Regions from separate parts of the Sinorhizobium sojae CCBAU 05684 genome, predicted to be linked through region 3. Evidence: riboswitches for the same ligand, from Rfam matches in the RefSeq annotation. Region 3 holds a riboswitch; each other region holds the start of a gene.
The links. A riboswitch is a leader RNA that binds a small molecule or an ion and turns the genes downstream of it on or off. The one in region 3 is predicted to bind cobalamin.
Positions count from the first base shown of each region.

Region 1 (4,296 bases), on a different replicon from region 3:
ATGTCGTCCGTCTCGATCACCACATCGGGAAGCGGCGCCAGATGCGTGCCGCGCCGGAAGATGGCGATGACGACGGCGCCGCCGTCGCCGATCCTGACGAGGTTGCTCACGGGCTTGCCGATCGCCGGCGAGCCGGGCGCCGCCATGGCTTCCGCCGTATAGTCGGTGATCTCGATCGCCTGATTTACCGAGACCTCCTGGCTCTTGCGCTCCGGTACCAGGCGATAGGCAAGCAGCAGGAAGACGCAGCCGACAAGCGCAAGCGAAGCGCCGACCGGCGTGAAATCGAACATCGAGAAACTTTCGCCGGTGAGGTCTGCACGCATCCGCGAGACGACGACGTTCGGCGACGTGCCGACCTGCGTCATCAGCCCGCCGATCAGCGAGCCGAAGGCCATCGGCATCAGAAAGACCGAGGGCTGCACCTTCGAGCGCCGGGCAAACTGAAACGCGACCGGAATCATGATCGCGAGCGCACCGATATTCTTGATGAAGGCCGAGAGCACGGTGACGGTGACCACGAGAAGCGCAAGCTGCGCCCGCACCGACTGCAGTTCCGGCAGGAAGCGCTGGATCGCCGCATCCACGATGCCCGAACGGGCAACGCCGGCGCTGACGATCAGGGCACTGGCGACGATGATGACGATGTCGTCGCTGAAGCCGTCAAAGGCATGGTCAAAGGGCACGATGCCGACGGCCACCGAAAGCATCAGCGCCGAGCAGGCGACGATGTCGTACCGGAGCCGACCCCATACGAAAAAGACCATCATGGCGCCGATGACGATAAACGAGAGGAACTGGTCGGCGGTCATAAGCGAGTACCTGAAGCAACGACTGATCGGACATGGGCCTTTTGCAACGCACCACCCGGCCGGTATCGGACGGGCAGCCTCGTTGCGCCGCCGTCCGACGGCCTGGCGAGTTTCCCTCTACATCCTCTAAAGCATCCATCGGATGCAACTGAAATATCGCGGAATTCCTGGCGAAGCGCCCCGCCTTCACCAGGAAACTGCGCCGGACCCCCGCCTTTTCTTGGATCGCCTGCGAAGAAGGAATAAGATGTTAGGAGCAGTTGAAGGCCTGACAACGGTTCCTCGCTTTGGAAATGCGCCCGGATGCCACCAGGAACACCAGCATGAAGATTGCCCTTGCCGTTTTCTACGCGACGCTTGCGCTCGCTGCCTGCACGCCCGCGACACGCACGGTCGGTTACGGGCCCGGCCTCGAGCCGATTCCCGGCAGCATCACCTATGGCGGCCAGCCGCGCACGAAACTGACCAAGGCGCCCATCGGCAGCATCGTCCCGCACCAGTTCTTCGATCGATTTGGATATCGAGTCTATGAGACCTACATCATCGAACCGGATCGCTCGCTGCGCCTGACAAGCCGCCGCATAGACTACGACATCTTCGACGATTGACTTGCGAAGGAGGGCGAGATGCCCTGCAAAGCTTTGAAAAATGCGGTTCCCCTGATCGTTGCGGCGCTCCTTTCGGGCGCCTGCACGGTGACCTATGCGGGCGGCTACGGCTATGGGCTCGAGCCGATCCCCGGCAGCATCACCTATGGCGGCCAGCCGCGCACGAAGCTGACCAAGTCGCCCATCGGCAGCATCGTCCCCCATCAATTCATCGATCGCTTCGGGCGGCGGGTCTACGAGACCTACGTGATCGAGCCGGATCGCTCGCTGCGCCTGGTAAGCCGCCGCTACCGCGACCTGCCCTTCTTCGACGATTAGCGCATCGGCCCGAATATCGGAAAGGGCGATGCGCGGATTCAAGGAGCTACAGAGACCTTGCGCGTCCGACAAGACGCGTGGCGTCGTGAAGCGAAATCTTCTCCCGCCCCCATTGCGTCCCGCGCAGACTCATGCGACCAAGGGCGCGATGGTGCTGCTGCCCTTGATCCGGCAGCGGCTGAAAAGGGAACACGGTGAGGATGCCCGAAAGGGGCCGATCCCGTGGCTGCCCCCGCAACTGTGAGCGGAAAGCGCATCTACAACATGTCACTGGCCGGGAGGCTGGGAAGACGTGGAGGCGCCTCGACCCGCGAGCCAGGAGACCTGCCATCGAACCGATCAACCACAACGGACGGGGTGTTCCGATGGAAAAGAAGTGGCTTCTGCCTGGCGGGCAATCGTCGGTCCGGATTTTCGCTATCTTCTCTGCGGCCCCGCTTGTAAAGCTGGCAGGGGCCGGCGGAGAACAGCCATGGCGAATTCGCATCAATCAGCGCACAAGATAACGCTTTCGACCGAGTGCCACTTCACAGGCGGGCCCTGCCGTCCGGGCGCCCAGTTGCTTGCCATGCTCAACCGCAGCGTTTCGGCGCTCGGCAAGCCGCTCGACGATGATTTCGCGATCGCCGGCACGGTGTGCATGGCCGCCTGCACGCGGCCCTGCACCATTGCCTTCCAGGCGTCGGGCACGGCGACCTATCTCTTCGGCGATGTCGATGTGGAAGAGAATATCGACGATCTCGTCGACTTCGCCGTCGCCCATGCGGACGGCGGCCCGAGACCTGCCGGCGGCGGCAATCTCGCCCGCGTCCCGGCGGCGCTGATCGTCTCCGAAGCCCTTGCCGGGCATTTCCAGTGAGGGGGGCCGTCTGGTCATCGTCGCAGTTCGTCCGTCGGTCAGCCGGCCTATTCAGTGGAGCTACAGCGCCGCGCGTCTTTTCAAAGGCGCAAAGGTCACCGTAACTCTTTGAATCTGCGCATCGAGCTTTCGGAAAATCGGGTACGATTTTCGGGCCGATGCGCTGGCGCCCGGCTGGAAATCGCGGGGGCGATCGCCTATTTGACGCGATGCGACCGTCGGAAGGGGGAAGGGTGGGAATGACTGACCAAAGCGCGATCTGCACACCGGATGACGTGTTGAAATTCTGGTTCGAGGAGCTTTCCTACGAACACTGGTTCACTCCGAGCGCCGAACTCGATCGCGAGTGCGCGCGGCGATTCCAGGACACGCATCTGGCGCTTTCGAGGCATGTCGACGACGTCTGGCGGGCGAACCCGCGCAATTGGCTTGCGGCTCCTTCTCTTCGACCAGCTCCCGCGCAACATGTATCGCGGATCGCCGCTGGCGTTTGCGACCGACGGCCTGGCCTTGCGCGAGGCGCAGCTTGCCATAGGCGCTAGCGCCGACATGGCGGTGCCGCCGGAATGGCGCGCCTTCTTCTACATGCCGTTCGAGCATTCCGAGAACCTCGCCGATCAGACGACGGCCGTGAAGCTCTTTACCGAGCTCGGCGAGCCAAACTATCTCGATTATGCGATTCGCCATCGCCAGGTGATCGAGCAGTTCGGTCGCTTTCCGCATCGCAACGCCATCGTCGGGCGCAGATCGACCTCGGCGGAGGAGGCCTATCTCGCCCAGCCCGGCGCGGGATTTTGACGGTGCTTCGTTGACGGGAAGGTCGTAAGAGGTGGCGGCGGTGTGCCGGTTTTGCATGTTTTCGCCATGTTCCTTATGGAGATCGGACAAGGGCCGTGATCGCTTGGCGGCGCCATCGGCGAGAGACGGATTGCGAAGGATTTTGAATTGCGTTCGGCAGCACACTTGACCGCCCTTTTGTTTGCCCTGGTTGCGCTGGCGCTCGCGGGCGGCGCGCCGGCGACGGCACAGGAAGCGGCTCAGCCCTTAGAGCAGAGCGAGCCTCGTCAACAATCGCCCGCAACGGCGGTCGAGCCTGCACAGCCAGCGCAGCCGCCGAGGCAAGCCGGGGCGGACGCCGAAGCTGCCGCAACGCCGGCACTGCAGCAGGCGGAAACGCAACTGGCCAAAGCCGAGCGCGATCTGCAGCAGCTTGGGGAGCGCGTTGCAAATGCAAAGGACGACGAACGCCTTGCCGAACTGAAAGTAGAGGCTGACGCTCTTGCCAAGGACATCGTTTCGGCGTCTGCGGCCCTCCAACCACGACTCGACGAGATCAAGGCCCGCCTGGAAGAGCTCGGCGAACCGCCGGGCGAGGACCAGCCGGCGGAAGCGGCAATCGTGACGGAGGAGCGGCAGCGCCTGCTTGCCGAACGCGCGGCGATCAATGCGGTCGCGGCCCGGGCGGAAAGTCTTGCCGCCGAGGCGAGAAGGCTCGCCAACACGATTACCGCGACCCGGCGCGCGCTGTTCTCAAACACATTGCTGAGGCAAACGGACGTGTCGGCAGAGATGCTGAGCGAGGCGGTCGCGGCGACGGTGGCCGAAGCTGCCGCATTGTGGCGCAGCGTCAGCAGCTGGCTGACCTTTGCCTGGACCTACAAGCGCGTGCCCTTCCTCAGCGCGATATTCCTGTCGCTCT
Region 1 covers NZ_CP023067.1:1,955,572-1,959,867, reverse strand. Annotated here, with positions in the region: gene SJ05684_RS09605 (SLC13 family permease) at 1-812, opposite strand, end outside; gene SJ05684_RS09600 (hypothetical protein) at 1,136-1,420, shown strand; gene SJ05684_RS09595 (hypothetical protein) at 1,439-1,738, shown strand; cobalamin riboswitch at 1,871-2,084, shown strand; gene SJ05684_RS09590 (DUF1636 family protein) at 2,211-2,597, shown strand; partial or broken gene SJ05684_RS09585 (DUF924 family protein) at 2,837-3,395, shown strand; gene SJ05684_RS09580 (mechanosensitive ion channel family protein) at 3,543-4,296, shown strand, end outside.
Region 1: another riboswitch for cobalamin. It lies ahead of SJ05684_RS09590 (DUF1636 family protein); the one in region 3 lies ahead of SJ05684_RS26125 (ABC transporter substrate-binding protein).

Region 2 (4,296 bases), on a different replicon from region 3:
CGCACGAAGCTGAAGTCGCCGAGCGGACCGAACGCCTTCAGCACCATGCCCGGCTTCAGATTGTCGAACATCCAGCGGGTGCCGATGCTGTCCCGTTGCGCCTTGGCGGTGATCGAAACGGAGAGCGGCCGCGACGGCGAGGACGAGAGCGTATAGGTGCGCATCACCGGCTCCTCCCCGACGGGCAGTTCGAGAGTTACGAACTGCCCGGGCAGGTAGCGGAACCAGGCCGGCCTGTCGGAGCGGAAGGTGAAGGTCATCACATCCGCCGTCTCGGCCACCACCGAGATGCATTCGAGCATGTGCTGGCGGTCGATCCAGGGACTGAGCTCGTCGAAATGATGGAAGGAACGGGCCATTTCCATGATCATGCCACCCGCGAAAGAGGCGTTGCGCCGCGCTCAAGGCGCTCAAGCATGTAGCGTGAATACCATTCGACGAATTGCATCACGCCGCCCTCGTGCTCGACCGAATAGGGACCCGGCTGGTAAGCCGGCGAGCGGATGCCGAAGGCGTTCTCCTCGACGATCTGGCGGTCCTGATCGTTGGTCTCGGTCCAGACATGGATGAGGTCGTCAAGCTTATAGTCGACGCCTTCGACCGCCTCCTTGTTGACGAGCCACTTGGTCGTCACCTGGGTTGTTTCGGGGCCGAGGGGCAGCACGCGGAAGGTGATCGCATGGTCACCGAGAATATGGTTCCACGTCGTCGGATAATGGAAGAGCAGCAATGTGCCGATGCCGCCTGTCCTCGCGTCGGAGGAAAGCGGCTTTTCCACGGCCCTCTGACCCGACATGGTGTAACTCTCGGCACCGTTGATCAGCGGCATGCGTGTCATGCGGAACTGCCCGGCCGATCCGATCTTGAAGGCGCTCGGCAGGCCGGCCGCCTCGCATTTTTGCCAATGGGCGTTGATCTCCGGATCATTCATCGCGCCATGCACCCCCGTCACCGTCGGCGCTTCGGGATAGGTGCGGCACAGCTCGGGATGATTGGCCGCGCAGTGGTAGCACTCCCGGTTGTTCTCCCAGACGAGCTTCCAATTGCCCTTCTCGATGATCGTGCTTTCGAAGGCGACCTTCGTCTCGCCGATACGATGCGGCGCAAGGTAGCCGGAAGCCACGTCGCGGAACGGCTGGAAATTCATCGGCTCGTCGGCAAGGCTGATGAAGATGTAGCCGCCGACGGTCTCGCAATGCACCGGCTTCAGGCTGTGCGCCGCCAGATCGAAGCCGTCCGGCATCTGCCGCGCGAATAGCAGCTTTCCGTCCAGCTCGTAGGTCCATTGATGGTAGGGACAAACGAGCTTGGCCGAAGAGCCCTTGTGCTGCGTGCAGACGCGCGAGCCGCGATGGCGGCAGGAATTATGGAGCGCCCGGATCGTTCCCTGCCGGTCGCGAACGATGACGATCGGATAGTCGCCGACCTGCACCGTGAAATAGTTGCCGGCCCGCGGGATCTCGCAATCGTGGCCGATGAAAAGCCAATCCTTGTACCAGATGTTTTCCAGATCCTGACGATAATAGTCGGGATCGATATAGAAGTCCCGGTCGAGGCTATAGCCTTCGCGACGGGTCTTCAGCTTGCGCAGCATTTCGCTCTGAATGTCCATGCCCATATCCTCGTTCGCCATGATTCGGAGAGGCAGGACAGGAACCGCCCACGGCAACAGGCCGTGCGCCATGGCTCCGTCCGGCTGCCCGCCGCAACCTGTTACGGTCGATGTGCTCAAGGCTGGTTTCCGGGCTCTGGAGCCGTCCCGCGAAGGACCCGCCCCGGCGCCTTCCCGGACATTGACGTCCAGTGGCTTGGTGCCGTGGCCTCACTCCACCACCGTTGCGGGGGCAGCGCCGGGATTTGACCGGCTTCCCAATTCTCCGCCCCGCTCAGGGCGGCACCTCGAGTGTCCCCATCTAAGCGGTCTAGCAGCCCGCACAAGTGCCGATAAACGACATTCCATTCTGGAAAGACGACAGACCCCTTGCCGCGGCACTTTGTGACGAACACATTGTTTTTCTCCATAATAAACAAGGCGATAGGGCAATTGCTGGTCGACTGATAATTTTTTCGTCAGCGCCTGCCCAAGCGCGAAAGCAAGCATCCCGTTTGCGACGAGGCCTGTGAACGAGCCTAGCGCAGAAGGTACGAAAAATACTCTGTTAACCCTGATGGTTTAGCGTCCGACGACGGTTCAACCCCGCTTTTTTCGCGAAGGCGCGCAGAGGTCGATGGCAAAGCTCAGATATTACGACGCCTCTGAAAAGGCGCCGTCACCGGTGACAAAAGCGGCCGTCCACACCGAGTTCCTGCGAACCGGCCGCATCGAGCGACGGCGCCAAACGCCCGAGCAGCGGCGCTATCTGAGCTATGAGGAGGTGGCGGAGAAGACCGGACGCAAGCTGACCGCCGCGGGAGAAGCGACTTACAGGCGGATCAACAGCTTTCACGCCTCGATCAATTTCCCGAAGATGATCTTTCACCGGACGCTCGCCGCGAGCCCGCATCTTGGCTATTGCCACGTGACGGCCGCTACGACCCGGCTCGCTCGATCGCAAGACGTGACCTGGGCTTTCTATTTCGCCAATTTCTTTTCCGATCTCGGCGACGAGACGCACTTCTTCGACCGGATCCAGGCCGGGTATTCGCGCATGTATTTTGCCGTTGCCATCGAGCCCGGCACGGACGAAGGGCGGATGGTCGTCAACCGCAATGTGCGCGGCAACGGCCTGATCTTCCGTACGCAGGACCCGAAGGTGGCGCTGAAGAACGTGCTCATGCTTGGCGCACGCGACGAGGCGCTGCGCAAGATCATACGCAGTCTCTAGCGCATCGGCCCGAAAGTCGTACCCGATTTTCGGAAAGCTCGATGCGCAGATTTAAAGAGTTGCAGCGACCTTTGCGCGTCTGAAAAGACGCGCAAAAAAAAGGCCGCTATAGCACTTTGAATCGCTGCATGTTTCCTCAAATCGGTTCCGATTCAAGGAAACATGCAGTAGGAAGCTGCGGAAAGGAAGACGAACGCCCATGGCCGAAATCATCGACACGCGCAGCGAACCCGACCGGGCGATCGAGACGGCCTGTGCGGTGCTTTCCGCAGGCGAGCCCGTCGCGATCCCGACCGAAACAGTCTACGGCCTGGCGGCGGATGCGACCAATGCAGAGGCTATCAGCCGAATCTACGAGATGAAGGGCCGGCCCCGTTTCAATCCGCTGATCTGCCATGTCTCGGACACGGCGATGGCTGAGGAGCATGTGGTCTTCGATGCGGTTTCGCGGCAACTGGCGGAGGCCTTCTGGCCCGGTCCGCTGACGCTGATCCTGCCGCAGCGGCCGAAAAGCAGCGTGCATGCGCTCGCCTCCGCCGGTCTCGACACGCTCGGCCTGCGCATGCCTGAGGGCTTCTCGCGCCGCGTGATCGCGCGCTTCGGGCGGCCGCTGGCGGCGCCAAGCGCCAACACCTCTGGCAGGATCAGCCCGACCAGCGCGGCCCATGTGCAGGCGGATCTCGGATCGAAGCTGAAACTCATCCTTGACGCGGGCCCGGCCGAGATTGGCCTCGAGTCGACGATCATCAAGGTCGAGGAAGAGAGGCTCCGGCTGCTCCGGCCGGGCGGGCTCGATGCGGCGGAGATCGAGGCTGTGACGGGCCTGGTGGTGGAGCGCCCGGAAGGCGCCGGCGCGACCATCGAGGCGCCTGGCATGCTCGCCTCGCATTATGCGCCGGGTGCTGCGGTGCGGCTCGATGCAAAGGACGTCGGCAAGGGAGAAGCGCTCGTCCGCTTCGGCGGCAGACCGCTTCCCGGCGAGAGTGAGGCGGCGATGGTGCTCGACCTGAGCCCGGCCGGCAATCTCCGCGAGGCGGCCGCCAATCTTTTCGACTACATGAAGAAGGCGGACGCGAGCGGCGCCGCCACGATTGCATTCGGGCCGATCCCGAGCGAAGGGTTGGGCGAAGCCATCATCGACCGCCTGCAGCGGGCGGCCGCGCCCAGAGGCTGACCATCGAGGCAGGGGTCATGACAAGCGTAATTCCTTCTCCCGAACTGATCGCCTCCTTCACCGACATCGTCGGCCCCGACAATGCCCTGACGGGCGCAGGGGAGGTTGCGCCCTATCTCGCTGAATCGCGCGGGCTCTATCGCGGCACCACGCCGCTCGTGCTGAAGCCCGGCTCCGTCGACGAAGTCTCCCGCATCCTGCGGATCGCGACTGACACCCGAACGGCGATCGTACCGCAGGGCGGAAATACCGGACATGTGGCGGGCGGGGTTCCGCGCGAAGACAAGGCGGACGTCG
Region 2 covers NZ_CP023067.1:474,242-478,537, reverse strand. Annotated here, with positions in the region: gene SJ05684_RS02275 (FAD-binding oxidoreductase) at 1-371, opposite strand, end outside; gene SJ05684_RS02270 (aromatic ring-hydroxylating oxygenase subunit alpha) at 368-1,612, opposite strand; cobalamin riboswitch at 1,716-1,917, opposite strand; gene SJ05684_RS02265 (DUF6656 family protein) at 2,229-2,825, shown strand; gene SJ05684_RS02260 (L-threonylcarbamoyladenylate synthase) at 3,025-3,999, shown strand; gene SJ05684_RS02255 (FAD-binding oxidoreductase) at 4,017-4,296, shown strand, end outside.
Region 2: another riboswitch for cobalamin. It lies ahead of SJ05684_RS02270 (aromatic ring-hydroxylating oxygenase subunit alpha); the one in region 3 lies ahead of SJ05684_RS26125 (ABC transporter substrate-binding protein).

Region 3 (4,296 bases):
AGACATCAGGCCAACGGACGCCGGAAAGATTGCCGAGCAGCCAGAACATGATCGCGCGCGACTGCTCCGCATTGGCCGCCTTGGTGACGATGAAGGAAGTGAGCGCGTTGAAGAGCTGCGAGCCGGCGACACCGGCGAGAATGATGGCACCATGCCCCCTGCCCGCGCGCATTGCGAGCAGGCTGACAAGCCCGAAGGCGAGAAGCGCGCCGAGGAAGGCCCCCAGCGGCAGCGTCAACAGACCGGCGCCGAAACCGAGGATGGCAACGGCGACCGCGCCGGTCGATGCACCCGCCGAAATCCCGAGAATATACGGATCGGCCAGCGGGTTGCGCAGAAGCGACTGCAGCACGACGCCGGAAAGCGCAAGCGCCGAGCCGCAGCACGCCGCCACCACGGCGCGGCTCAGCCGGTAGTTCCAGATGATGCCCTCGTTGATCGGATCGAGCGGATAGCCCGCATGCCAAAGCCGATTGGCGACCGCCCGGGCGACGACATCCATCGGGATCGCGGTCTCGCCGATCGCCGCACCCAGCCAGAGCGCCGCGAACAACAGGACAAGCGCCAGCACTGTGGCGCTTGTCCTCGATAGGGAGCCCACCAAGCCGATCACTGGGTCAGGCCGGCTTTTTCAATGGCCTCGGCCAGGACCTCGATACCTTCGATGGTCCGGATCGTCGGGTTCATCGCCTGGGCGTCCATTTCGACGACACGGCCCTCCTTGACGGCCGGCATGAGGCTCGTGACCGGGTCGGACTTCAGGAACTGGTGCTTGACGGCGATGTCGTCTGCGGGGAAACGGCGACGCTCCATCCTGCCCGCGACGATGATCGTCGGGCCAGACTTGGCGATGGTTTCCCAGCCGACGGTCGGCCATTCCTCTTCGCTGTCGATGACATTGCGGATGCCGAGCGCCTGCATGATGTAGCCGGGAGCACCGTTCTTGCCGGCGACAAAGGGATCGATGTCGAGCTCCGCGCTCGAGAACCAGAACACGGCGGAGAGCCTGCCGTTCGCCGACGCGATCTTCTGCTTCGCCGCATCCTCGCGCGACTTCAGCTCGGCGATCAGCGCCTCGCCGTGAGCCTGGACGTTGAAGATCTGCGCCAGTTCAGCGATCTCCTGGTAGATCAGGTCCATGGTGAAAACCGCATGGCGAACGCCATCGCCGCCACCCGTATTGTCCTTGCCGACGCAATCGGCGGGCGAGGTGTAGACGGGAATGCCGAGTTCCTCGAACTGCTCCGGTTTGGCGACGGTGCCTTCGGGCCCGACGTGCCACTGGAACTGCGCGGTGACGATGTCCGGCTTCTTGGCAACGACGCTTTCGAAGCTCGGATCGTTGTCCGCGAGACGCTCCACCCTGGCATTCGCCTCCTCGTAACCCCCGATGACCGGGCCGAGCCAGACGGCGGTGCCGACCATCCGGTCCTGCAGGCCGAGCAGATACATGATCTCCGTGCTGCTCTGGCCGATCGAGACGGCGCGTTCGGGCGCCTTCTGGAAAGTGACCGTGCGGCCGCAATTGGTAATGGTCAGCGGATAGGTGGTTTCGGAGGCCCGAGCGTCGACGGTGAGAGTCGACACCAGCGCAGCGACGGCAACAAAGCTGCCACGAATGGTGGGAATGATGGTCACGGTTGATCTCCCCGATTGGAAAAATACCGGCCGCACTGCGCGGACGGCAGGAATGATCGCGCCGCGTCAGTCAGCGGTTTCGAGCGAGCGGCCGCTCGAGCGGGAAGGAACGAAGGCAGGAAGGCGCAGCCAGGCGCGAGAATTTGTCATGGCACATCCTGTTCCGGGCATCCCCGCCCGTGGACATTGGAGCGAACACATGACGGCAGGTCTCCTGGCTTGCGGATGTCTGTCGTCCATCTGCCTTCCCGTGCCGGGTGGCACAGTGGCATGGCGCTGGAGGCGCCACGAGGATGGACGGCAATCCGCTCACAGTTGCGGGGGCAGCCACGGCCTTGGTCCCTACTGGGTCGCCCGCACCGTGTTCCCTATTAATCCCCTTCGCTTCATCGTCGGGGAACCGTCGAGAGACTCCATAGATAGTTGCCCCGGGCCGGTCAAGGGCGGGCCCCTGCTTCCCTACCGGAGGTCCATGCCCGCTTCGCGGGTCAGGAAACCGATGAGGCCTCCGGCGACAGTTCCTCGGCAAGCCAGGTGCGGAAGGCTTCGAGCGGCGGGTAATTGGCGCGCGCTTGCGGCCAGACCAGCCAATAGGATCCGGACCCCGGCACGCCCCTCTTCAAGAGGGGCACAAGGCGCCCTTCCGCGATCTCCGCATATGCCAGATAGTCCGGAAGAAGAGCGACGCCGAGCCCGGAGATCGCAGCCTGAGTCATGGTGGCGAACTGGTCGAAGAGCATTCCGGTCACGCTTGTTGGTTCCGCGCCATGGGCGGCAAACCAGATCAGCCAGGCATTCGGCCGTGTCTCCAGCTGCAGAAGCGGCAGCCCGGACATGTCATCGACACCGGTGATCGGATGGTCGTTGAGCAGTGCCGGCGAAATGCAGGCGGTCAGTCGTTCCTCGAATAGCTTCATATGGCCGGCGTCGTGCCAATCCTCGGCGCCGAAATGAATGGCGGCATCGAAGCCTTCGACGGCAAAGTTGAAGCGCTTGAGGCGCGTTGCTAGATTGATCGTGATGCCGGGATGCTTGACCAGGAACGTGCCGAGCCGCGGCGCCAGCCATCGCGTGCCGAAGGCCGGCAGGATCGCCAGCGACAGCGTGCCGCCGCCCGGATTTGCGGCAACTTCCATGCTGCCGCGCTGAATGAGATCGAGCGCGCGGGTCACATCCCGGCCATAGGCGTGGGCGGCTTGCGTGGGGATGAGCTTCTGCCGGTGACGCTCGAAAAGCTGGCGGCCGAGCTGCTGCTCCAGATTCTGGACAAGGCGGCTCACCGCGCTCTGCGTCAGATTGAGGTCGCGCGCAGCCGCCGCCGTCGAGCCGGTCTTCAGGACGGCCTCAAAAGCGGACAAAAGGCTTATCGAGGGAAGGAACCGGCGCGGGCGCATCTCCACCTATGCACTCTATGAATGATATTACGCCTAAATACGGCTTTTTACGCCCGGCAACAATCGGTATCTACATAGGAAATCGGCTTGCCGTTTCGAGATTATCGGGGCCGTTTCGAGATTATCGGGAGAGAATCCGTGACCACAAACCCGTCCACTGCCCCCGCCATGCAGTCACCCCAAGGCAGCGCCTTCGTATGGGACGATCCCCTTCTCCTGGACGACCAGCTTGCCGAGGACGAACGCATGATCCGCGATGCGGCCAGCGCCTTCGCGCAAGCAGAACTGCTGCCGCGCGTAGAGGAGGCCTATCTTGAGGAAAAGACCGATCCGGGCCTCTTCCGGCTGATGGGCCAGGCGGGTCTTCTCGGCGTGACCCTGCCGGAAAAATATGGCGCGGCCGGCGCCAATTACGTTTCCTATGGTCTCGTGGCGCGCGAGGTGGAGCGCGTCGATTCGGGCTACCGCTCCATGATGAGCGTGCAGTCGTCGCTGGTGATTTACCCCATCTACGCCTATGGCTCCGAAGAACAGCGCGACAAATACCTGCCCGGCCTCGTCTCGGGCGAGTTGATCGGCTGCTTCGGACTCACCGAGCCGGATGCCGGATCCGATCCGGGTTCGATGAAAACACGCGCCGAGAAGATCGAGGGCGGCTATCGCCTGCGGGGCTCGAAGATGTGGATCTCCAACGCGCCGATCGCCGACGTCTTCGTGGTCTGGGCCAAATCGGAGGCGCATGGCGGGCAGATCCGCGGCTTCATCCTCGAAAAAGGCATGAAGGGCCTCTCGGCGCCGAAGATCGGCGGCAAGCTGTCGCTGCGTGCCTCGATCACCGGCGAGATCGTGCTCGAAGGCGTCGAGGTGGGCGAGGACGCGCTGTTGCCGAATGTCTCGGGACTCAAGGGACCGTTCGGCTGCCTCAACCGTGCCCGCTACGGCATCTCCTGGGGCGTGCTCGGCGCCGCGGAGGATTGCTGGTTCCGTTCGCGACAATACGGCCTCGATCGCATCCAGTTCGGCAAGCCGCTCGCCGGTACGCAGCTCTACCAGAAGAAGCTCGCCGACATGCAGACGGAGATCACGCTCGGCCTGCAGGCCTCGCTTCGTGTCGGGCGGCTGTTGGACGAGGGCAGGTTTGCGCCGGAGATGATTTCCCTCGTCAAGCGCAACAATTGCGGCAAGGCGCTTGACATTGCGAGGCAGGCCCGCGACATGCATGGCGGCAATGGCATTCAGATCGAGTACCACGTCATGCGCCACG
Region 3 covers NZ_CP023068.1:1,808,253-1,812,548, forward strand. Annotated here, with positions in the region: gene SJ05684_RS26120 (FecCD family ABC transporter permease) at 1-613, opposite strand, end outside; partial or broken gene SJ05684_RS26125 (ABC transporter substrate-binding protein) at 610-1,560, opposite strand; cobalamin riboswitch at 1,826-2,058, opposite strand; gene SJ05684_RS26130 (LysR family transcriptional regulator) at 2,127-3,032, opposite strand; gene SJ05684_RS26135 (acyl-CoA dehydrogenase) at 3,201-4,296, shown strand, end outside.